One region of the Leptolyngbya sp. DQ-M1 genome, then DNA from elsewhere that is predicted to be linked to it. Evidence: predicted binding sites of a transcription regulator. Region 1 holds the regulator's gene; the other holds the start of a gene.

What was found. Region 1 encodes HrcA, which represses chaperone genes, less so after heat shock. Its sites were predicted from a motif close to ANTTAGCACTCNNNANTNNNGAGTGCTAANT; they were not measured.
Region 2: the regulator HrcA is predicted to act here: its motif matches at 10,728-10,758, upstream of groES (co-chaperone GroES).

What each region holds. Positions count from the first base shown of each region.
Region 1 covers NZ_JAMPLJ010000001.1:376,421-388,889, forward strand. The annotation lists gene NC981_RS01790 (DUF4332 domain-containing protein) at 241-687, shown strand; gene NC981_RS01795 (GNAT family N-acetyltransferase) at 768-1,304, opposite strand; gene NC981_RS01800 (hypothetical protein) at 1,468-2,193, shown strand; gene NC981_RS01805 (PadR family transcriptional regulator) at 3,127-3,519, shown strand; gene NC981_RS01810 (cofactor assembly of complex C subunit B) at 3,593-4,117, shown strand; gene NC981_RS01815 (DUF3155 domain-containing protein) at 4,325-4,642, opposite strand; gene NC981_RS01820 (GAF domain-containing sensor histidine kinase) at 4,939-6,195, shown strand; gene NC981_RS01825 (S-layer homology domain-containing protein) at 6,192-7,430, opposite strand; gene NC981_RS01830 (PD-(D/E)XK nuclease family protein) at 7,714-8,400, shown strand; gene NC981_RS01835 (NAD(P)-dependent alcohol dehydrogenase) at 8,566-9,633, shown strand; gene hrcA (heat-inducible transcriptional repressor HrcA) at 9,717-10,781, opposite strand; gene NC981_RS01845 (rhodanese-like domain-containing protein) at 10,886-11,218, opposite strand; gene NC981_RS01850 (hypothetical protein) at 11,351-12,019, shown strand.
Region 2 covers NZ_JAMPLJ010000003.1:166,799-179,267, forward strand. The annotation lists gene sufR (iron-sulfur cluster biosynthesis transcriptional regulator SufR) at 1-473, opposite strand, end outside; gene NC981_RS10575 (ferredoxin thioredoxin reductase catalytic beta subunit) at 755-1,096, shown strand; gene sufB (Fe-S cluster assembly protein SufB) at 1,148-2,584, shown strand; gene sufC (Fe-S cluster assembly ATPase SufC) at 2,735-3,517, shown strand; gene sufD (Fe-S cluster assembly protein SufD) at 3,514-4,839, shown strand; gene NC981_RS10595 (SufS family cysteine desulfurase) at 4,843-6,105, shown strand; gene NC981_RS10600 (Uma2 family endonuclease) at 6,168-6,752, opposite strand; gene NC981_RS10605 (XisI protein) at 7,754-8,095, opposite strand; gene NC981_RS10610 (XisH family protein) at 8,083-8,499, opposite strand; gene groL (chaperonin GroEL) at 8,600-10,240, opposite strand; gene groES (co-chaperone GroES) at 10,291-10,602, opposite strand; gene NC981_RS10625 (N-acetyltransferase) at 10,892-11,392, shown strand; gene NC981_RS10630 (hypothetical protein) at 11,503-11,697, shown strand; gene NC981_RS10635 (phosphoribulokinase) at 11,694-12,469, opposite strand, start outside.

The DNA.
Region 1 (12,469 bases):
GTGGCAATGCTAAGGAATTTGTTGTTAACGAACCATCTCGATCGTGAAACTGTTAGAAAGTACAACTGTAAATGAAAGTTTTATTCGTTTTCTGAAGGCTTCGATACCCTATCAAATGATAGAGGTTAGCTCATCTGATCTATCTCTAGTTCTATCACAAGCTAAAGTAAACTCGCTACAACTTTGCTTTGGAGAGTTCGAGTTGTTAAACTAAATGTTCTAATTTTGTTCGAGGACACCGTGACGCATTCTTCCGCAAAGCCATCGAAAAAATCAGCAGGCATTCCCTCGGCAAGCTGGGAGATCGACCTACTTCCGGGTCTTGCTGCCGATGATGCAGCTCGACTGAACGATCGTCACATTCACACAACGCTAGACTTGTTTAGACTGGGTAAAACGCAAGATCAGAGAAACCTTTTAGCAACTGAACTGCAAGTGCCAATTCGCCAACTGAATAAATGGGTTGCCCTTGCCGACCTCGCCCGTATCCCTAATGTGGGCTGTGAGTACGCTGGACTGCTCCTTCACGCAGGCATTGCCTCGCCCCCACAACTGGCGCAAACTTCGATCGGTCAACTCCACCGCCAACTGCTGCGGCTTTACGTTTCCACGATGCAACGGCGCGATCTCTGTCCTACGACAGATTACATCGGCTTGTGGATTCATCAAGCACGAAGCCTACGGTAATTCAAGAATTTCATCTACGCGATCGTATCCCTGCTTCACAGTCTGGGGAACTCTGAAAATGCAGATGCCCGGATTGCACTTTAATCCGGGTACCAAAACATTCCTTTGATTCCCTCTGGATCTTGCATGAATCCCAAATTTCGATAGAAATTGACCACATGCGGATCAGCGAACAAAGTGATATTACTGATATCCTCGCTCCGAAGCTTCTTAATCATGAACTTCATCAACGCTTTCCCTAGCCCCTTGCCCTGGAAATCCGGATGCACTACGACATCCCAGATCGTTGCGTTAAACGCATGGTCAGAAGTCGCCCGCGCGAATCCGACCAGTCGCCGCGACGCACCCCGCTGCTCCCACATTGTTGCCACTAGAAAGCTATGCTGAATCGCTTTCTTCACCTTTCTCAAGGGGCGACGCGACCAGCCCACCGCATCGCACAGCTCCTCTAGCTCGTAAAGATCAATCTCTCGCTCTGTTGAGAAAAAGACCCGCGAGTTGGCGCGATCGCCTGTCGTTGTTCCCTCTGTTGATCCGGGGACAACATAACTCTCCGTCGAGGCTGGTTTCTCGATCGAAGCATCCGTGCTACTAAATAAGCTTTTCCAAAAACCCATGCCAAGGTCATCACAGTGAAGCAGTAATAGCTAGTATATCTCTCGGATTTGAGTTGCATTCTCCTGATTTTGGGGAAATGTTAGCAATTGTCAGTCTCCATATCGATATTTTTTAGTTTTGACTTATTTATCTGCGTGTCGTTGAGCAGCGGTCTCCTCCACTATGGCTTTGGGTCTAAAATCCTCTACGTTAGAACTGTTAAAGCGCTTTAATCGGGCGTTCCCGCAGTTTTATGAGCAGTTCGTCAGCAGCGAAATTCAACTGCAAAATCTCAGATTGGCTTATCAACTGTATAAGTCAAAACAAGCCGTGATCGAGCTAAAAACCGAGGGAACAAAAAGTGCGCTGCATTTTGCCTACCGCAACCAGTCCTTTTTGCTCAGCGATATTTTCGGGGTTTTGGCAGCTTATGGCTTGACAATTCACAGTCTCAGCCTGTATGGACAAATCTACCCACCAATGCTGGTGTTTATTAAGCTGATTGTGTCGCGCAGCGGCAAAGCCCTGACCGACAAGACGGCTGAAAATGTCTGTCGGGCGATTCGAGAAGCCTTGGCGGGACGGTTTGAAGTCGAAGAAATGCTGGCTGTTGAGTTTAACCTGGATGCAGGACTAGAACAGGTTGAGACTGAGTTCTATGTCGATCCAGTCTTCCACCTGCCCGCGCTGCTAATTGAAGCAGATAATCAGCCTGGATTGTTCTACAAAGTGATGTACGCAATCTGGCAGGAAGATTTGCTGGTCGTGAATGCGAATTTGCTCGTTTGGCGTGGACGAACGCGGCTAATTTTGTATTTATTAGGCCCGAATGAAAGTTTAATTCCTGAGTATCTCGGTCAAAAGATTGCTGAAGGTGTGAAGCAGCGATTACTGGGGCGGCGGTTTTAGTTTGATTCTCCAAGATTCGCGATCGCTCACGCAACGATCGACCCGCAGCCTTTGGGAACTTTTCTTGGAGGCATTCGTCTACTCGCTACTCCAGCTTGGACATTTTTAGTCAGCGGTCTAAAAATAATCCTCCTAATCGCTTCGCCCCCTAAGATTAATGAGAATTCTAGCGATTTCTCTAAAAAACTTCTGCCAATTTAAACCCGACAGGCTAAAATTTTGGGTTTTGACGGTCACAAGGAGACTAAAATTTTTCGTTGAAATTCAGCAAGTTTGTAGATTGGCAAAAGTTGATCGAACTGATAAGAGGTCAAACTAAGCAGAGATTAGATTGCGTTATCAATTTGGGCGACTGTCGATCGTAAATCTGCCAAGATTGCGAATAATCTAAATATTTCTTCAAATATCGCCAAATTCTTGAATTCCGTATGATACAGCGATTGTAAATTTACTTCCTAACCCACAAATTAGAATTTCAAGTTTAGAATCGAGAGGTACAATTTGCAGAAGCTAAGCAACTTAATGAAATGGCTGTTTTAAGAAAAGCGCATAGGCTGCTGGGTGCTATTTACACAGTGCAGTCAAGATGAAGACTGAATATTGCCCTATGTTCTTAAGCACCGATTTCTTAAAATTGTTTAACTCAAAGCGATGCCGATTCGCTCAGTCTGCGATCGAATTGTGAAGCTCATTCAGGCTGACAGCTTAAATATCAATTCAAATGTTAGTTGTCATTTGAGTTGTGGAGTTGTTCAGTGTGTTTGTGCCAAGTTGCAATTCGAGCCAGTTTAATATTTCACGCTGAAGGATTAACCCTTTAGAGGGACGGCAACCTCCGATATGTGATTGTTAATCTAGGAAGCAAAGCTGAGTTTTCGATCTTCGTGTCGCTTTCTCAAGCAAGTGATTTGTCGCATACCTGGAATCAGACAGATGAAATTTGAGGATATTTACCAATTTTTCAAAGATCCGCCACCTTTCTATCTCAATAAAGAACTGGCGGTCTGTTACGTTCTCGCCGTCCTCTTACGGGGAGATTCTTACGGAACTGAATTAATTCAACTGCTTGAAACAGAATATCCGCTGTATCGACTATCGGACACAGTTCTCTACAGTGCCTTAAAGTTTCTTGAAGATGAAGAAATGGTCACGGGCTACTGGAAAAAAGTCGAAGGTCGGGGTCGTCCCCGCCGCATGTATCAGATTAAATCTGAAGCCATGCCGCAGGCACAGGATCTTGCTCGACTCTGGCGCGAATATGCCGTTAAACGCGAAACCGCGCACGAGAATTCAGGAATTCCCCAGGTTAGTGGGGCTGAGAAATAAGCAGCGGAGTTCTATCGATGTCCCGTTGTTGTCTAAACTGATGGTGTAATTGGGATTGCTCTTTAGTTGCGCCATGACTCAGCCTGTAATTGCCTCAACGCTTCTTCTCACCGTTCTATTAATGATTGGGCTGTTTTTCTTCATTCGCGCCTCAGTCAAAGATCGAACTCAGGAGGTGCGCTTGCTGTCTGACCAATCCGAAGATTCTCTGCTGTCTCAGTTGCGCTCCTACTTCGGGCAGCGCTCTTATCGAGTGGCGGCGATCGACGCAGCGAATAATCAGGTTACATTTGAAGGCGTAGTTCGCCCTAGCGTGTTCCTAGCAGTCTTTCTGTCCTTGCTTGCCTCGATCGGTGTACTGTGCTTTGTGCTCATCCTCTCGATGGCGCTGCCCGACTGGTCAAATTTTTGGTTTGGATTATTGCTCCTGTCGCCCTTGGCAGGAGTCTTTTACTGGAAAGGGGCAGGGCGAGTTGAGCAGGTATCGCTTAGAGTAGAGCCGAGTCTAGATGCCGCATCGCAGAGCGTGATTACTGTAAAGGCACACCGGGATGAGTTAGCGGAGTTGCAGCGATTTTTAGAACTGAAATCAGAATAGCTCTGCTTCGGATCTAGCACCGTCAGACCGATCAAATGTAAAAGCTCCCTTCGTTGCGTTGAAGGGAGCTTTTGTCAGATGAATGCTTTATATTAACTTGCTCAACTGAACCTGTAACAAAATTTAGCTACAGTTGCACTTCGCATTCAGAGCAAGCAAAGACCGATAAGCCGAGCCATTTAAAGGTTCTGCCAATGGCAAAAACGTCTATCGGCTCCGGGACGGAACAACGACAGCATCCACTTCATCTTCAGAGGTTCGCAAGCTGGGGAATAAGAAATGATTTTCTTCCACATATTGTGCGCCAAATAATCCCTTCTCTGCCCAGAAGTATCGATCTGTGGTATGCTCGTTTCTCTTGACCAGCAACAGCGCGGGCGGCACGATGCCTTCAGAGTGAATGAATTTGCGAGCAGCAGTAACGGGTTTATCTTCGCCACACTCAATGCTAAATTGAGGAACGCTTTCTAAAATCCGTCTTCCTTCCTGCCGCCGCCGACTCTTGCGTTTACGTCTCCTTGCCAAACCCTTTACCTCCTTAGGTTCCAAACTGCCGAAACTTGTAATGATCGTTACAAAACCCGTCGCAACTATATCAGCTCCTGCCCTAGACTTCAACTTCTCTTAACGCATCTATACAAAGTCTTAATTTTCTTTTTCCGAATTCCTGCTAGGTCATCAAAAGGAGTGGAGTTACACTCACAAAAGTTAAGACAAACGGATGCAAAAGGTTGGGGATCAGAGCTATCTACTAAATTAATAAGAAAAATTACTTATCGTCAATCCTTATTTTTCTAAAATCTGCCGAAGAAGAGATGCTAATGCCCACAAGTAGCGAATTCATTGAGTTGTGTCGATCGCAAATTGCGTTATTGACTCAGGCACTGGGGGCATCGCTCAGCGTAATCTATCTGACGGAAGAATTAGTTGAGAGTTCTCAAGCGCGTTTGATGCCGATTGCAGCTTACCCAGAAGCGGCTGGGACGCTGGAGCGATCAAATCGGCTGGCGCTTCCGGCAGCCGTTGAGTCGTATCCAGAGGTGACGACATCGAGCGGACTAACTCAGCCAAAGCAATTAGTTTTGCCGCTGATTCATGAAGAATTAGTGTTCGGGTTGCTCGTGACCGAGCGTGAGGATCGTCCTTGGACAACCTGGGAGCGATCGCAGGTAGAGCGCATTGCTAATACATTATCGCTGGCTTGTGTAATGGATCAGCGGGCGCAGTGGCTCGATCAGGCTCAGCGCCAACATCGATCAAGGCAATCTCAGCAGCATGATGTGTTGGATAATTTGCTGCACCAGTTAAAGAGTCCACTGACGGCACTCCGCACGTTTGGAAAGCTGTTGGTCAAGCGGATGCAGGCGACCGATGCAAATCGTGAGATTGCAGGCAGTATTCTGCGGGAAAGCGATCGTTTACAGGAGCTTTTACAGCAGTTTGACGAGGCGATCGACCTCGATTCCGTGGATGTGTTGGCGGAGGATGCCTCGCTGGTGAGTCGTCCGATTCCTTTGCTGCCCGCAGGGGTGCTGACCACTTCTAGTCTGGAGTTGATGCCCTGCTTGGTGAATGAGATTTTGCTGCAACTGCTTGAAACGGCAGGCGCGATCGCGCAAGAAAAAGGGCTGGCGCTTAGAACCGAAGTTCCAAACCCCCTCCCCCTTGTTTCTGCCAATCCTGGGGCGCTGCGTGAGGTATTAAGTAATCTAATCGATAACGCTTTGAAATATACACCGTTAGGCGGAGAGGTGCATATCCGGGCAAATCATAGGGACGATTATGTGAATGTTTGGGTTAGCGATACGGGATATGGAATTCCGCCGCAGGATTTAGAGCGGTTATTTGAGCGGCATTATCGGGGAGTGCAGGCGGATGGTGATATTCCAGGGACAGGGTTGGGGCTGGCGATCGCTCGCCGATTGATTGAACAAATGCACGGGTCGATTCAGGTGTTTAGCCCATTAAAAAGCGAGGGCTGGATCGCTCAAGACGACCACCCCCCGCAGCGAGGAACAAGTTTTGTTGTGAAGTTGCTGAAGAACGAAGTTGAGGAACCCCCCGCAGGTAAGGGTTAGGAGCGCGGTAAGGTCAAGGCGCTGGTGAGGCGGAGATTTAGATCCGAGTTAGGACGGATGGAAATTAAATCAACGCGATCGCCCCCAAAGATCAGCCCTGCCAAAGCACCGACTCCAGTTCCAATCAAGACTTCTTCGGCGCGAATATTACGATCGCCGGTGACGGCAGAAATTCCCGCAGCAGCAGCGCTACCCAACACCGCATCCTTAAGAATTGTGCCTGTACTTGCACCACGACGCACCGTTTCTGTCGTTGTAATCGGATCAGAAGTTGCCGCGATCGCGACTCGCTGACCATTCGCCAGAATGAGTTCCGAGGCGGTGAACTGGGCTGCACCTTGAGAAACCGTGAGCTGACCAGCAATTTGGCTACCCGATGGAATCAAAACTGTTCCGTCAGAGGTCACAATGTTTTGAGCCACGGTGAGCGTAACCGGGGTGGGTTGCGGTTCGTTTTTCGCAAGCAGGATCTTGTCGGCGCGATCGTAGCGAACCGGGATTGCAGTTCCAGCAGGAATATTGATCGCTTGAGGCTGCGTTGGCGCTTGACCGACAATGTAAGGCGATTGAATTGCGGCGACCTGTCCAGAACTGACTAATGCCTGATAAACGAAGGCAGCAACATCCGCACGGGTTGCGACTTGGTTCGGGTTGAGGAAGCGGACATCCGGGTAGTTGACGACAATGCGGCGTTCGGTGGCGGCGGCGATGCTGTTGCGAGCATAGCCAGGAATGTTGGACGCATCGGTGTAAACCTGAAGCACAGAGTCAGCAGGTTGAGTGCTGGCGTATCTCAGACCGTTTGACAGAGACACCAAAGCTTGAGCACGAGGGATATTGTCATTCGGTCGAAATGTTCCGCCTGGAAATCCTGCAAGAAATCCTGTTGCATAGGCGTTCCGAATCGCTTGAAGTCCCCAATAATTGCTGGGAACATCAGAGAAATTGATCGGTGTATTTACTCGTGGCGCATTCGGAAATGCTTTGAGCAAAATTGCAGCGAATTGAGCGCGAGTCACCGGATCATTCGGGCGAAATGTGCCATCAGGAAATCCAGCAATAATGTTACGAGAAGCCAATTCTTGAATAAATGGAGAAGCCCAGTTATCCGAAGCAACATCAGAGAAGGCTGCTTGAGCCGAAGCAGGTGCTACCATAATCATTGGAGCTGCTGCACCTGCGATCGTACCGAGTGCCAAAGTCAAAGCTAAGCCAGATTTTACAGTGCTATACATAGGTAGCCGTTCCCAAGCGTGAGAGAGTTTTTTCTTGTTAGTTACGTAGATGTTTGAATGAGCTAAAAAGTTCCTGCATCCGGCTAAAGAACTATCTTTAACTTTGTTTGAAGTGCAGCATTTTGGCTCAGTTCTCTACGCTTTATATTCAACAATGACCGTTAGGTTTCCGCAGAAGTTTCTGAACTTAGGACAGTTTTCAAAGTGGTTGAAGAAGCTAGAAGTTTGAGGGATTCAACGCCTGATTTTTTAGGTACGATCGAGAGCAATTTTTGAGGAATCAATGGTGTCTGAACTGCCGCGCTATGCGTCCAAATCTGTCCGAGAAGCAGGCAAACAGTTTTATGTCGATGCGAATGGCGATCGCATTCCCAGTGTGACCACGATTCTGAATGCGACAAAGCCGCGTGAAGACCGAGAGCGCTTATTTAACTGGCAGCAGCGAGTTGGAGTCGAGCAGGCAGCAGAAATTACCAAAACCGCGAGTCGGCGCGGCACCGGAACGCATCGCTACATTCAGAAATTCCTGCAAGGGCAGGAAGTCGATTGTCCAGAGACGATTCGCCCGTATTGGGAGAGTGTTGAACCTGTGTTAAGAGCGATCGAGCAAGTGCGATTGATTGAAGGGGTGGTGATTCACGATCAATTGGGATATGCCGGAGTGGTCGATTGCGTTGCCAGTTATGAGGGCGTGCCCTGCATTTGTGAATGGAAAACAAGCGATCGACCCAAGAAAACGGTCGATCGCTTGTATGATTATCCACTTCAGTTAGTAGCGTATTGTGGAGCCGTGAACCAGCTATATCGCGAGTATAACCTCAACCTCTGTCATGCCTTGCTGGTCGTTGCGATTCCGGAAACGCCTGCGGAGATCTTTTGGTTTGAGCCAAGTGCGATCGATGAGTATTGGCAGCAATGGGAATCACGAGTGCAACAATACTGGCGACGACTAGGATATTTTCGGTATTAGATTTAATTACACAAGTGCGTCCTAAGTGGGATATCTCCGCAGCCTAAATGCGCTGCAATGCTTAAACGAAGTGACCGATCAGGCTCAGGGATTGCGATCGCTGAGTCGGACGAACTCGCTGAAAAATACCAGGCATTAGAAGTCAACCCAGCGGAGCATTAATTCATGTACAAAGCAAAAGCTTACTCGGCTGCGAGTGCAACCTCACCGCTCACAGCCGATACGATCGAGCGGCGCGATCTGACCGAAAATGATGTCCAAATCGAAATCCTCTTTTGCGGCATCTGCCATTCTGACCTACATACAGTCCGGGATGAGTGGAGTAGCTTCATGTCTACGGTTTATCCAGTCGTTCCCGGACATGAAATCGTTGGGCGAGTGACTGAAGTCGGCTCAGCAGTGACCAAATTTAAGCCCGATGACATTGTGGGAGTGGGCTGCATGGTTGACTCAGATGGAACCTGCCCCCAGTGCAAAGCAGGATTCGAGCAGTTCTGTCCCAATGTCACGCTCACCTATAACTCTCCAGACAAGCATCTTGGCAGGGTCACTTATGGCGGCTATTCCGAAAGTGTTGTGGTCGATCAGCGCTTTGTGCTGCGCGTTCCCCCAAATCTCGATCTTGCAGGAGTCGCGCCACTCCTCTGTGCAGGTATCACGACTTACTCGCCCCTGCGCTACCACGGCGTGACCAAAGGTAAGAAGGTTGGTGTGGTCGGTCTTGGCGGATTGGGACACATGGGCGTGAAATTTGCTCATGCGCTCGGTGCTCACGTGGTGGTGTTCACGACTTCACCGGACAAGAAGGAAGATGCACTTCGTCTGGGTGCAGATGAAGTGGTCGTTTCTCGCAATGCCGACGAGATGCAGAAACACGCGGGTAGCTTTGACTTCATTCTCGATACGGTCGCTGCCGTTCACGATATTAACGCCTATCTTAATTTGCTCAGTCGCGATGGCAATATTACCTTGGTTGGCGCACCGCCGAAGCCGCTAGAGGTTGCGGCATTCAGTCTGATTATGGGACGGCGCAATCTCTCTGGCTCGAATATCGGTGGGATTGCCGAAACTCAGGAAATGCTCGATTTCTGCGGGGAACACAATATTACCGCCGATGTGGAAGTGATTCCGATTCAGAAGGTGAATGAAGCTTACGATCGACTCCTCAAGTCCGATGTGAAGTACCGCTTCTCGATCGATATGTCATCGATGAAATCTGAATCACCCAGATAGAGGCTCGAATCAGTCCCAATGACAACCGCATCGAATTCTCGTTTCAGGCGATGCGGCTGTCATTGGCTCTTGGTAGTGCTGTTCTAGCTCAACATTTCCGACAGATAATCGGCGGTGGCTTCGACGAGCGCGATCGTATCTTCGTATAGCATCCGAGTCGGACCTAAAACGCCAATACTTCCGACGGGAACCGTTCCGCGATTGTAGGTCGATGAGATTAATGAGCAAGCCCGAATCGGCTCTAGTGGATTTTCTGAACCAATCCGAATCGAAACGCGCCGACCGTCTGAATCGGGCTGATCAAAAATGAGTGGTACAAGCTGATCTTGTTCTTCTTCAAGCAGTTGCAGAATCATTTGCACTTGATTCAGTTCTGAAAATTCTGGGTGTCTTAGCACTTCCGAAACGCCGCTAATCATCAACTGCGACGGTAAAGCCGATTGTGCTAGGCGGTGTAATAGATCCGCAAGCACAGAAGTCAAGAGCGAACTATAGCGATCGAACTCTCGCCCCAGTTCGCCCCAGTCTAACCGCTGGATTTCTGAGAGCGATCGACCGCGCAACTGTTCGGATAAGAAGTTTGAAAGAATTTTCAACTCTCGATCGACGCTTTCGGCATCAAGATCCGAGGGCGGTATCTCCATTAAGACCGATTGGGTTTCGTAAGTATCCGTTACCAGAATCAGCATGACGTGAGCCGAATCAACCTGGATTAGTTGAAGATGCCGGATTTGCGTTGTGTTCGTCATTGGCAGGGTGACGATCGCAATATAGCCGCTTAGAGTTGAAAGAATTTGTGCGGCTCCTTTGAGGACGGCTTCAAAGCTCCATTTGTCCCAGTTGAGGCGATCGCTCAGGATTTGCTCTAGTTGAACAGCGATTCCTGGCGAGGGTTGAATCAACTGATCGACATAGATCCGATAGCCCGAATCTGAGGGCACTCGACCTGCTGAAGTGTGCGGCTGAAACAGAAGTCCGACTTTTTCCAGGTGTCCCATTGCATTGCGAATCGTGGCAGAACTGACGCTGAGATTGTACTCTCTGACCAATGCGCCTGATCCCACAGGTTCTGCCGTGGCAATGTAATGCCTCACGGTTGCCCAGAGAACTCGTTGTTGACGGTTATTAAGCGGAGGATTTAAGGACATTTTCAAGAACGATCGCGTTTTATCGGATTGAGACTAAGATAGCATTTCCCTTATTTTTACTTTAGATTTGGGTCACGCATCGTAGCAAAACCAACGGAATCGTCCTAATACCGGGGAATTGAGCGATCGACCGCCGCGGAATAGGCATCGATTCCACCGGAAATGTTTTTTACATTGGTAAATCCTTGCTGAGTTAGCCAGTGGCACATCTGCGCCGATCGTACTCCATGATGACAAAGCACTAAGGTTTCCGTTTCTGGATCGAGCTTGCTGTGAATTTGCTCTGACCATTCGGAGAATTGGCTGAGCGGCAAGTTTTGAAACGGCTGGAGCGAGGCGGTTTCTACTTCCCAGGGTTCGCGCACATCGACGAATTGAATATTGGGATTATCGAGGCATTGGGCGAGGTCTTGAACAGTGATTTGAGAAAAGGGCATAGGACGGAAATTGGCTTGGGTATATGTCCCGTATTTTCTCAAAAGATGCAGGGAAAAGGTGAGTAGAACTATGGATGTCGCAAGTTGGGCGATCGACAAAATAGTTTTATTCCCCTAGCTAGGTGTTAAACGATGAATTCTATTGTGAGGAGTACGATCGTCGCTCAAATCGGAGCGACGATCGCGATCGCAGCCTCGAGTGTTGATGTTGCCCCGGCTCATGCGTTAGCGATTAATGGAGCGTCATCTGGAATTTCAAATCCGGCTCAAACGATCGACTTCAACGATCTTACTGTTGGTGATAGAACTGTCATTACCAACCGATACCCAGGAGTGACATTTTCCAACCTTTTCGCTTCGACCTATAGCAACGGTAGTAATATCACTGGTCGAAACTTGACAAATTTCTCAAGCGGTCTTGGTTCTGGTGCACGAAATCCTTTTTCTATTCGATTCAGTACCCCTCGGAGCGGTGCAGCGTTCGCAATGGTAACTGTGACAGGAACAGCAACCTTTACTGCTTTACTGAATGGCGTAGCGGTAGAAACGTTCAATGCTAATACTGGCTTCTTTGGGTCTAACAACTTCTATGGATTTACAGGAAGCAGCGGATTTGACGAAATCCAAGTTTCCATCGCTAGCAGCGATAATGGAGGGGTCATTGACACTCTCCAAATCGGGGCTGCCGCAACGCCTGTACCTTTTGGATTTACGCCACTTCCAGGGTTAGCCGTTTCTGGTCTGCTGAGTGGAATTCACCGTCTGCGTAAGCAATTTGCTAAGGAGCGTGCTGAAGCTTAAACCAGTGAAGAAGCGATCGTGCTAAGAAAGCGAGTTGAAGGCTCAGTATTTTTAGCGCGATCGTTCTCAAGAAAAGCGCAACGTTGATCGGTAAACACGGGTTTGATGAGCAAAAATAGCTCAACGATGTACTAAAACAGTTCATCGGATCACTGAAACAGTGCTCGCGATCGCTATTTCAGTTCACGCGATCGCTAAAATAGCTCAACGATGCACTAAAACAGCGCTCCGGATCACTAAAACAGTTCACGCGATCGCTAAAATAGCTCAACGATGCATTAAAACAGTGCTCGCGATCGCTGAAACAGTGCAACAATGGGCAAAAATTGCTCAACGGAGAGAGATCGCAACTCAGACGATCTCTCTCCGAGCGAGTAAAACTATGCTGACTACCTTCTGAACACTAAAAAACAGCAAGGTAAAATCGAAAGAGCTAACTTTTGTTGAGCA
Region 2 (12,469 bases), on a different contig from region 1:
TCCGTCAGCACGAATTGATTCGGCTCGATCCGATGACATTCTGCCATGTATCCTTCTGAAACCCGGAGCTTGACTAAATTCTCCACCCGTTCCGCCACTGAACCCGTTCCGATGCGCTCCCGATATTCGATCGCTTTTCGCTGCCATTGTTTCTGCAAGATCGACTTCATTTGATCCTTGCTGACCGTTTCCGCTAAAGTTCCAAGCAGCGACACGGCAAAATCATCGTAGCGATCGGGAAACTGCGATCGACCTTCACGACTTAGTTCATACAGATAATTCGGGCGACCCATACCCACTTGAATCGCTTTGTGAACGATCAAACCCTCGGTTTCTAAGTCTTTCAAGTGCCGCCGAATCGCTTGCGGACTGACCTGCAACCGTTCCGCCAACTCTTGCGCGGTCGATTCACCCTGCCTCAGAAGGTGATGCAGAATATCCTGTTTCGTCGAAGGCTGCTGAGTCGTGGTCATGGTTGGGGTCTCACGTCAACGATTCGTAACGTTAGCTTACTCGAATTTCTAGCGTTCTCTCGTCCGTCAAAAATAGAGAAACTGATAGAGAGATCCACTTTGACAACCCTCATGTTGCTAAAGTAATCTACAATAGAAATAAGCAACAATAAAGTTGTTTAAATTATAGCTTGCCGAGAGCAAGTCCAGGTTTTCTCGATCCTATCGCAACATCGGTGTTGCTTTAGTAATAAGATCCATTAGATGTACAGCTTTTCAGTTCATTCCTACGGACACGACTTATGCAAGCCTCAGATAAGCAACTCGAAGCCATGCGCCACTTCTCCGAGCAATATGCGAAGCGGACAGGCACCTACTTTTGTGTTGATCCCGGTGTCACTGCCGTCGTAATCGAAGGCTTGGCGAAGCACAAGGAAGATTTGGGATCGCCGCTCTGCCCTTGTCGGCACTACGAAGACAAAGAAGCCGAGGTCGCTGCTGCTTACTGGAATTGCCCTTGTGTGCCGATGCGTGAGCGCAAGGAATGTCACTGTATGCTGTTCCTCACCCCCGACAATGACTTTGCAGGCGAAAGACAAGATATCACCTTCGACGAGATTCGCAAGCATACCAATCTTGGTTAAGACCGATTGATCGCTCCCTTCATCCTCTAACAGAGAACACTACATCTAGCCATGACATCAACCTTCCAAACGCTCGTTAATCAGCCGTACAAGTATGGCTTCGTCACGAATATCGAGTCCGAAACGATTCCGCGTGGACTCAGCGAGGATGTCATTCGTTTGATTTCTGCCAAGAAAGAAGAGCCGGAATGGTTGCTCGATTTCCGGTTAAAGGCGTATCGGCAGTGGTTGAAGATGACTGAGCCAAATTGGGCGAAGTTTGGCTACGCGCCGATCGATTATCAAAACATCATTTACTATTCGGCTCCCAAGGTCAGCGAGAAGAAAAAGAGCCTCGATGAAGTCGATCCCGAACTGCTCGAAACCTTCGAGAAGCTGGGGATTTCTTTGTCTGAGCAGAAGCGCTTGAGCAATGTTGCCGTAGATGCGATTTTTGATAGCGTGTCGATCGCGACGACATTTAAAGAGAAGCTGGCGAAAGACGGCGTGATCTTCTGTTCGTTCTCTGAGGCGGTGAAGGAGCATCCGGATCTGATTCAGAAGTATCTGGGTAGTGTGGTTCCGTCTGCCGATAACTATTTCGCCGCTTTGAACTCTGCGGTGTTTAGTGATGGGTCGTTTGTGTTCATTCCCAAAGGCGTAAAGTGCCCGATGGAACTCTCGACCTATTTCCGCATCAATAATGGCGAGTCGGGCCAGTTCGAGCGGACATTGATCGTGGCAGAAGAAGGTGCCCAAGTGAGCTATCTCGAAGGCTGTACTGCCCCGATGTACGACTCGAATCAGCTTCATGCTGCGGTTGTCGAGTTGGTAGCACTCGATAATGCTGACATCAAGTATTCGACCGTGCAGAACTGGTACGCAGGAGATGCAGAAGGCAAGGGCGGTATCTTTAATTTCGTTACCAAGCGCGGAATGTGCAAAGGTGTGAATTCTAAGATTTCCTGGACGCAGGTAGAAACCGGATCAGCGATCACTTGGAAGTATCCGAGTTGTGTCTTGGTTGGGGATAATTCCGTCGGTGAATTCTACTCGGTGGCGCTGACGAACAATCATCAAATGGCGGACACCGGAACCAAGATGATTCACGTCGGCAAGAATACTCGCAGCACAATTATCTCGAAAGGGATTTCGGCGGGTCAGTCGAGAAATAGCTATCGCGGCTTGGTGAAGATTTCTCCTCAAGCGAAGGGTGCGCGGAACTATTCGCAGTGCGACTCAATGCTGATTGGCGATCGTGCTCAAGCGAATACTTTCCCGTACATTCAGGTGCAGAACAATCAAGGCAAGGTGGAGCATGAAGCTTCGACCTCAAAGATCGGGGAAGACCAGTTGTTCTATTTTGCTCAACGCGGCATTTCTCCAGAAGATGCAATCTCGATGATGATTAGCGGTTTCTGTCAGGATGTGTTTAATCAGTTGCCGATGGAGTTTGCAGTCGAAGCGGATAAGCTTCTCAGCCTGAAGCTCGAAGGTAGTGTGGGTTAATTACTAGCGCGATCGACATGGCAGTTCACCCGTAGGATTGGATGTGCTGATTTCCAATCCTTTTAACTATGAAATCTAAAAGTGAAATCTAAAAGTCTTGATCGCGCCAAGACAGTATTGAAGTAGGACACAGCAGTTAGGAGGGAGCGCATGATTGTTGAAAATGGTGAAGTAATTCTGTCAGTTAAGAATCTAACTGCTGAGATTGATAGCACACCGATTTTGAAGGGCATGAATCTCGAAATTAAAGCAGGTGAGATTCACGCGATTATGGGCCCGAATGGATCGGGAAAAAGTACCTTTTCTAAGATTCTGGCAGGGCATCCCGCTTACACGGTGACAGGCGGAGAGATTTTGTTTCATGGGCAGGATCTACTCGAACTCGAACCGCATGAGCGGGCGACTTCGGGTGTGTTTTTGGCATTCCAATATCCACTAGAAATTCCGGGCGTGACGAATGTAGATTTCTTGCGCGTGTCATATAACGCGAAACGCAAGCAGGAAGGCTTAGAAGAGTTGGATGCGTTTGATTTTGATGATGTGGTGCATTCCAAATTAGAGTTGCTCAAGATGGATGCAGGCTTTCTTTCTCGTAGCGTGAACGAAGGCTTTTCGGGTGGCGAGAAGAAGCGGAATGAAATTCTGCAAATGGCATTGTTAGAGCCAAAATTAGGCATTTTGGATGAGATCGATTCTGGTTTAGATATCGATGCGTTGAAAGTCGTTGCAAATGGTGTGAACGCAATTACGACATCAGAAAATGCAACGCTTGTGATCACGCACTATCAGCGCTTATTGAATTACATTACGCCTGATTTTGTTCACGTCATGGCAGATGGACGAATTCTGCTGAGTGGCGGTAAGGAACTGGCGCTAGAGCTTGAAGCGAAAGGGTATGACTGGGTTGTTGAAGGTGAAACGGTAGGTGCATGATGGTAGAAGTTTCAGCCGTTTCTGAAATTGGAAATTCAGGCACGATCGCAACCATTGATCGCGCCACTTACTTCAACCAATTACTAAATTTACGATCGCCCAATTCCAAATTCCAAGACATTCGCGATCGTGCGGCGGCATCGGTTCACGATCGAGCCATTCCCTCAACTCGCGACGAAGAATGGCGTTTTACAGACGTTTCTGATTTGTTATCGCTGTCGCTGAAAATTGCTGAACCTGCGAGTTTAAGCTTTCCGCAGATTGAAGCTTTTCTGCTACCAGAAACAACGAATTCGCGATTAGTCTTTGTTGATGGCGTATTTGCGGCGGATTTGTCTGCGATCGACGATCTACCTGATGGCGTAGTGGTGAGTAATCTTGAAACAGTCTTGGAATTAATGCCATCTGTGAAAGACTATATTGCTAAACTTCCTGGAGAAGATGAAGTCTTCACCGCTTTGAACACTGCAAGCTTGACGGATAGCGCGATCGTCTTTGTGCCGAGAAACCAAGATGTTGAGGTTCCGATTCATTTGCTGTTTGTCTCAACTCAAGCGGAAGCGATCGTTCAACCACGTGTGTGTGTGATTGCGGAAACTGGAAGTCGAGTCACGCTAATCGAAGATTTTGTCAGCTTGACTGAGGGCGCATATTTCACCAATACCGTTACGGAGATTGCGGTCGCAGAAAACGCAGAAGTTCGTCATACTAGAGTTCAGAGGGATAGCAATGCTGCCTTTCACATTGGTAGGACTGCTGTTTCGCAAGCGAGAGATTCTCGTTATTCCTGCACTGCTGTGAATTTCGGCGGCAGACTTTCTCGACACAATCTAGATGTCTATCAGACCGGGGAGCAGACCGAGACGACGCTGAATGGTTTGACCGTGATTGATGGCGATCGCATCGGCGATACACACAGTTTGCTATCGCTGAGTAAGCCCTATGGTGTGGGCAATCAAGTCAATAAGACCATTGCGAGCGATCGTGCCCATGCAATCTTTAATGGTAAGGTTTTCGTTCCTCAAGCCGCACAGCAAACCGACGCGAGACAATTGAGCCGCAACTTATTGTTATCTCCGAAAGCGCGAGTTGATACCAAGCCTCAGTTAGAGATTGTTGCAGATAACGTCAAGTGCGCTCATGGTGCGACAGTCAGTCAGCTTGAAGATGACGAAGTGTTTTATCTCCAGAGTCGTGGTATTGATCAAGACTCAGCGCGTAAGCTCCTGACTTATGCCTTTGCGATCGAAATCATTGACCAGATTCCAGTTCCGACCTTGCGTGATCGACTCTCTGCATTCATTCGTTCCCAACACACCTAAGCCATGACTTTCCTGCAAGAAAAAACCCTCGCTGCTCAAGTGCGATCGGACTTCCCGCTTCTGAATGAGCGGATTCATGACAAGCCGCTAGTGTATCTCGACAATGCTGCGACTTCTCAGAAGCCGATCGCGGTTCTCGATGCTCTGCGCCACTATTATGAGCATGACAATGCCAATGTGCATCGCGGCGCACATACCTTGAGTGCAAGAGCGACTGATGCTTACGAAGCAGCGCGGGATAAAGTTGCAGCGTTTGTAAATGCAGCATCACGGCAGGAGATCGTTTACACCCGGAATGCGAGTGAAGCGATCAATATTGTTGCCTATGCTTGGGGGTTGAATAATTTGCAGGCAGGCGATGAGATTGTTCTGTCTGTGATGGAGCATCATAGCAATCTGGTGCCCTGGCAGTTGATTGCAGCGCGAACAGGGGCTGTGATCAAGCACGTTCAGTTGAATGAATCGGAAGGCTTTGACTTTGAGCATTACAAGTCATTGTTATCTGAGAAAACGAAGCTTGTCTCAGTCGTTTATGTTTCCAATACGCTTGGCTGCATTAATCCGGTGCGTGAGATTTGTGCAGAAGCACACAAGATTGGGGCGAAGGTTCTGATTGATGCGTGTCAGGCGGTGCCAAATATGCCTGTAGATGTGCAAGCGATCGATTGTGATTGGCTCGTCGCATCCGGTCATAAAATGTGCGCTCCGACCGGAATCGGGTTCTTGTACGGCAAGCTGGACGTTTTACGATCGATGCCTCCGTTTTTCGGTGGTGGTGAGATGATTGCCGATGTGTATTTAGATCATTCGACTTATGCTGATTTGCCGCACAAGTTTGAAGCGGGGACTCCGGCGATTGCAGAAGCGATCGCGCTCGGTGCTGCGGTTGACTATCTCACCAATATCGGCATGGACAAGATTCGAGCTTACGAAGAAGAGTTGACAGCATATCTATTCCAGCGACTTTCAGAAGTTCCGAATTTGCGAATCTACGGACCCAAGCCAGATGCAGACGGTGGAGGGCGAGCCGCTTTAGCTTCTTTTACAGCCGGGGCATTACATCCTCATGATCTTTCGACTTTGCTGGATCAAGAAGGCATTGCGATCCGATCTGGGCATCACTGCACTCAGCCATTACACCGATTGTTGCAGGCTCCGGGGACTGCTCGCGCTAGTTTGTATTTCTACAATACTCGCGAGGAGATCGATCGATTCATTGAAGCGTTGAAAGAGACGATCGACTTCTTCGGCGGCATTCTGGGCTAAGTTTATGTGAGATAGGGAGCGCGATCGTTTTTGAAGTGGAACGATCGCGCTTTTTAGTGTGGCTAATAGAGAATCTTTTGTAGGTCTAATGTGAATCCAGGCAAAATATCGTCAGCCGAGATTGTTGTAGGGGCTTGCAATATCTCTGTTTCTCTTTCAGGGCGATAAACCTCAACGCACTGATTTTGTCGATCGAGCAACCAACCTAACTTTGCTCCGTTTTCAATGTATTCGCGCATCTTCGCTTGCAGTTTTGGCAACGAGTCAGTTCTAGACCGCAATTCAATCACCACATCAGGACAAATGGGCGCAAATTTTTCCTGTTGTTCCGGCGTTAGGGCTTCCCATCGTTCTCGTCGAATCCAAGCTGCATCGGGAGCATAACTTGCGCCATTCGGAAGTGTAAACCCGCTGGAGGAATCGAAAACTTCTCCGAGTTGGGTTTGCTCATTCCAATTGTCTATTTGCGTTGTAATTTTAGTGTTGCGTCGTCCTGACTCGCTTCCAGTCGGCGGCATAATGATGATTTCTCCCAATGCTGTGCGCTCAAACTGCAAATCCCGATTGTCTTGGCACAGTTGAAAAAACTGGTCGTCTGTTAACGCAAGAGTCAACTTTATCGAAGCTTCAGGCGTTGTGAAGGTCATGGCACTTGCTGAACGCTGCTAGATTAATCGTAAGTGATTCGATCGTGATTTTGCTTATAGAAATATAGGGCGCGCCCCCTTGAGAAGCAAGCACGCACCTAGTCTCTTATTTCTGCTTTTCGCTTGGCAGACTGCCTTTAAGCTTACTACATCTATTTAGCTGAGCAGGTTGTGATGTAGAGCTTTGACATGGGCAATCTTCAGCAATCTTGTTATCGCGAGAGGAATCTCTTTCGGGCTGGTTAATAATATAGGTGTACTTCTGATTGTTATTAATGATGGTAGAACTATTATCTGAAGTTGTTTCACTGCTGTTAGCTTTACTATTGTTATCTCTAGTGACGTTACTGGAGTAGTTTTCGGAGTTGTGAATATTTTTATTAATATTTTATTAATATTTGCCGTAAACGTAAAGGCACCGCAAGCTATAACTGATACCGACGCAGCTATGAAAATATTTTTCAATTTTCTTTTCATTGTGGTTCTCGATTTTTCTCTCATATGGTCTAATCTCCTATTGTTTGGTGCTAACTTTGCAGTTCTCAACTTTCTTCTACAGTCTGATTCCGTACTGTTTGATATAAAATTTTGCTCGCATTCGTTATTAAACATTTTTCTCCATAAAACCAATATTAAACAGAAGCAGCCCTCGAAAGACAAAGACCTGGCTTATTCCAACCAGGTCTTCTTCTTATTCAATTGAAAAATCGACCTTCCTTTCGATCTAGAGCTAGATTAACCAGAATTTGCGGGATTGGGTTTGTAATTCGCAAATTAATTGCAAATTTATTTAGAAATCGAAATCAGCCATATCACTATCAGCGCCATCTTTCGGCTTATGTTTATCCACCACGCTACACCCGGTAATCAGAACCATCGATCTTTCTTTGGATCTAGAGCCAGATTAACCGAAATTTGCAGAATTAATTTCGTGATTCGCAAATTAATTGCAAAATTGTTTAGAGATCGAAGTCAGCAGTCGAACATCAATCGTTCTGAGATTACGCGATCGCAAAATCTGTATACTGCCGAACGTCCGGTGGTTGAAATCCAAGCACAATGTCTGTCGCCGGAATTCCTGCTGTAAGTAAATCGTCTACAACGCATAAATCTGTCCAATCTTCTTCAACCCAAACCTTAGCGTTTTTGATTCGGATGTAAATTGTGATGTGTCGAACTCTTTTTTTGTTTTGCCAACCCGATCGAAACCAGAGATACTGATCACGCTCCTCATCGAATGCCAGTAAGCTTTCGACTTCATCATCGGGAGAATGTGGAACTAGATTCTGATAACCAGTCAAAACTTGTTTAATAATCGTCCGGTACTGGATCAGTTTGTCCATTGCACAATGACCTCGTTTGTAGTGTCGATCACGATCAGGAAAATTTGGTTCTGCTCAATTATGGTTTGAATTGCTTTGAGCTGGAAGAAGCTGTTAAAAACTTCTTCACGAATTGCGAGATAGACTTGTCGATCAGGATCAGTAAGCGTGAGAAAACTACGATAGATAATGTACTGCCCCAGTGCAAGTTCTAAATCTCGAACTGGAGAAGGACTAATAAAGCTTTTAACCTCTACTGCAATTTTCCTAGCATCCCGTTCAGCCGCAAATAGCTTTGTTGCTGCCATATCTGCATAAACCTGAATTTCTTCGTATTCAATCGTCAGCGGATCTTTTGTAATTATCCAACCATCCTTGCTCAAAGCATTTTTCATCGCATCGTGATACAAATCTTTGGCAGGCATGGTTTACAGGTTTTTCTTGGTTTGTAGAAAGTTTTTGATAGCAAAAAGCGCGATCGCTCCCTTTCAAGAACGATCGCGCTTTCAGTTTTAGAGACTCAAATTAGTAATCGAAGTCGCCCATACCGCCGCCAGCACCAGCGCCAGCCGCAGCACCATCTTTCGGTTCAGGCTTGTCAACCACAATACACTCGGTCGTCAGCACCATTGCTGCGATCGAAGCCGCATTCTGAAGTGCAGAACGAGTCACCTTAGCAGGGTCAACGATACCTGCTTCGAGCATGTCAACGAATTCACCCGTTGCAGCGTTGTAGCCGACGTTGAATTCTTTCTCTTTGACGCGCTCAGCAATCACCGCACCGTTTTGACCTGCGTTTTCAGCAATTCTCTTCAGAGGAGCCGTCAATGCACGAGCCACGATTTGTGCGCCGATCAACTCTTCGCCGCTGAGGCTGCTCGATGCCCAAGATTCAAGATCCGGAGCCAAGTGAGCCAAGGTTGTACCACCACCGGGAACGATACCTTCTTCAACAGCCGCTTTGGTTGCGTTGATCGCGTCTTCAAGGCGGAGCTTACGATCCTTCATTTCGGTTTCGGTTGCTGCACCAACTTTGATCACTGCAACACCACCTGCCAACTTAGCCAAGCGCTCTTGCAGCTTTTCCTTGTCGTAGGAAGAATCGGTTTCGTCCATTTGACGACGGATTTGCTCAACGCGAGCTTTCACTTGTGCTTCATTGCCTTCTGCAACGATCGTCGTGTTTTCTTTAGTGATGGTGACACGACGCGCTTTACCCAACTGATCGAGTTTGGTGGTGTCGAGCTTCAGACCTGCATCTTCAGTGATCAACTGACCGCCCGTGAGAACTGCGATATCTTCGAGCATTGCCTTACGACGATCGCCGAATCCAGGAGCTTTCACCGCAGCCACGTTCAGCACACCGCGCAAACGGTTCACAACCAAAGTTGCCAGTGCTTCTTTCTCGATGTCTTCTGCAATGATGATCAGCGGACGACCTGCACGCGCCACCTGTTCGAGCACCGGAACGAGGTCTTGAACCAGGGTGATCTTCTTATCGGTGATCAGCAAGAACGGCTCATCCATCACTGCTTCCATCCGCTCGGTGTCGGTTGCGAAGTAGGGCGAGATGTAACCTTTGTCAAAGCGCATCCCTTCGGTGACTTCGAGTTCAGTCGTCATCGACTTGCCTTCTTCCAGCGAGATTACGCCTTCTTTGCCGACTTTATCCATTGCGGACGCGATCATTTGACCGACTTCTTCATCGTTTCCGGCAGAGATTGTACCGACTTGTGCGATCGCTTTTGAGTCTTCAACTGGACGCGCATGAGCAGCAATCTTGTCTACCAAGAAGGTTGTTGCTTTGTCCATGCCGCGCTTCAGCAGGATTGCGTTTGCACCTGCGGCAACGTTCCGCATTCCTTCTTTGACGATCGCGTGTGCCAAAACGGTTGCAGTCGTGGTTCCGTCTCCAGCCGCATCATTGGTTTTAGAAGCTGCTTGACGAATCAAGGAAACGCCCGTGTTTTCAACGTGATCTTCGAGTTCGATTTCTTTGGCGATCGTTACACCGTCGTTCACGATCTGAGGTGCGCCGAACTTCTTCTCCAGAACCACGTTGCGACCTTTAGGGCCTAGAGTGACAGCAACGGCTTCGGCAAGGATGTCCATACCGCGCTCCAGAGCGCGACGAGCGTTTTCGTTGTAGATGATGCGCTTAGCCATAGTGTGTTGAAAGCTTTGTAAGGTTTACAGAAAAGAGAGAGTCAAGAAAACTATGAAACGACTGCCAGAATGTCTTTTTCAGACAGCAAAACGTAATCATCGCCACCGAGTTTGATGTCGGTTCCGGCATACTTGGAGTACAGCACTTTATTACCGACTTGCACTTCCATGGGCTGACGTTCGCCCTTCTCGTTGAGCTTGCCATTACCAACCGCTACGATTTCGCCAACTTGGGGCTTTTCTTTAGCGTTGTCGGGCAAGATGATGCCGCCTGCGGTTTTTTCTTCAGCTTCGCTCACTTTCACGAATACGCGATCGCCCAACGGTGTTACGGTGGACACGCTAAGAGAGATGGCTGCCATACAAATCCTCCAACAATCTAGATGAGCAACAAACGATCAAATACTTGCGGCTGAATACATGATTCAACCGGGTCGCCTGTCGGTTTTTTTCAACGTTTACCAGTCTACAGGCTTTTGGAGTTTTGAGTTAGCACTCTCGCTCCCTGAGTGCTAATTTAGCGAAGCCAGCGATCGAATGCAACTTTAGAAAGAGTACGGCTTACCGAACGAAGGGGTTGCGGAAGGAACGATGACGATTATCGGGCTGCTCAAGGTATTCTGATTGAGAGATTGCTGTTTTAAGGGTGTTATGCAAGTTCGAGCGGAAAGACTGGAAGATATCGAAGCAGTCCGTCGAATAAATATTGCTGCGTTTGGGCGATCGGGAGAGGCAGATTTAGTCGATCGATTGCGCCCCATTACCCCAACCCTTTCCCTTGTTGCAGTTGCATCCGATCAAATTGTTGGGCACATCTTCTTTAGTCCAGTTGCGATCGACAACACTGCTCTATTTATTTTCGGACTTGCACCGGTCGCAGTTCTACCCAATTATCAGCGACAAGGCATTGGAACATTGCTGATTCAACAGGGTTTAACGGAGTGCGATCGCTTAGGCTGCAAAGCGGTTGTCGTGCTAGGTCATCCTGAATATTATTCGCGCTTTGGGTTTATTCCAGCTAAGCGTAAGGGATTGAGATGTGAGTACACAGTCCCAGATGAAGCGTTTATGGTGCTGGAGTTAGAAAGCGGTGTATTAGATAGCTGCGAGGGAATTGTGAGATATCGATCGGAGTTTAATGCTCTGGAATAATGATCTCAATAGGATTCAGTCAGCTTCTCGATAACTCACCATTGGGGTGATACATTCACGCTTGCAAGAATTTAAATTGGGTCAAAGTTCGTATCAGGAGCAATCTAATCATGCTGAGTGGTAGTGATACTATGCTTGACCAAGACTGGTTCGATCGTGGAAAAGAGGATGCCTGGGCGGGTCGATCGAAGAATCCCCCAGAGCATGACCCACAAGCCGCCAGTTTTTACGATCTGGGCTACAGCGAAGGAGAAATCGAACGTCCGCCCGTCAGCCTATCGCCTGATGTCGAAAGCCAACCTTAGAGCGCTTTCGTTGCCTTGAGCATGTGATACACAATCAACAATTGCGTCATGGCTAAGGGATAGCTCTGGATCATCTCGCCCGTGGTTCCCGATACCTTCCCGAGTTCAGTATCACCAGTCGGATTGCACACATTCGACAGTGCCGGAAGCTCATCGCAAATAAAGTGCTCTAGATCCACAACCTGATCTTTTGTTGCGTGTCCGTCAATCTCCAACACATCGACAGGTTTACTCATATCGCGATCGAGTCCCAATCGAATCGCTGATCGTGTGGGTGCGTCATCCCCAACCACTCGCGTCAGCTCCGGATGCGGAATCGTAGGACGTAGCACCAATTTCACATTTAAGTGACCATTCACATTCGGAGACGGCTCCGGTGGACAAAAACTGACGACCATATCCGCCCAAGCCCGTTGCGGACGAATATACTCGGCTGAATCCGGTTCGCGCTTGCGTAACTCTTCTAAAACTTGCTCTTCGGTGTAACCCCGTTTTTGCGTATCGCGTTTAATTTTCCATTGCGCTCTCAGGGATTCTGGCGGCGCAAGGTATACCTTCACGTCATAGCAATCGCGGGCTGTACGAGTCGAATACCCTAGCAAGCCTTCGATAATGATGAAGCGATTCGGCTTGATATAGGTGGGGGCTTCAAACGTTCCAGTCTTGTGGCTGTAATTTGGCTTGAGAATGGGCTGACCCGATCGCAACAGCGCTAAATGCTGCTGCATAATGTCTAGATGATTACAGTCCGGGTGCAGGGCAGTGATGCCAA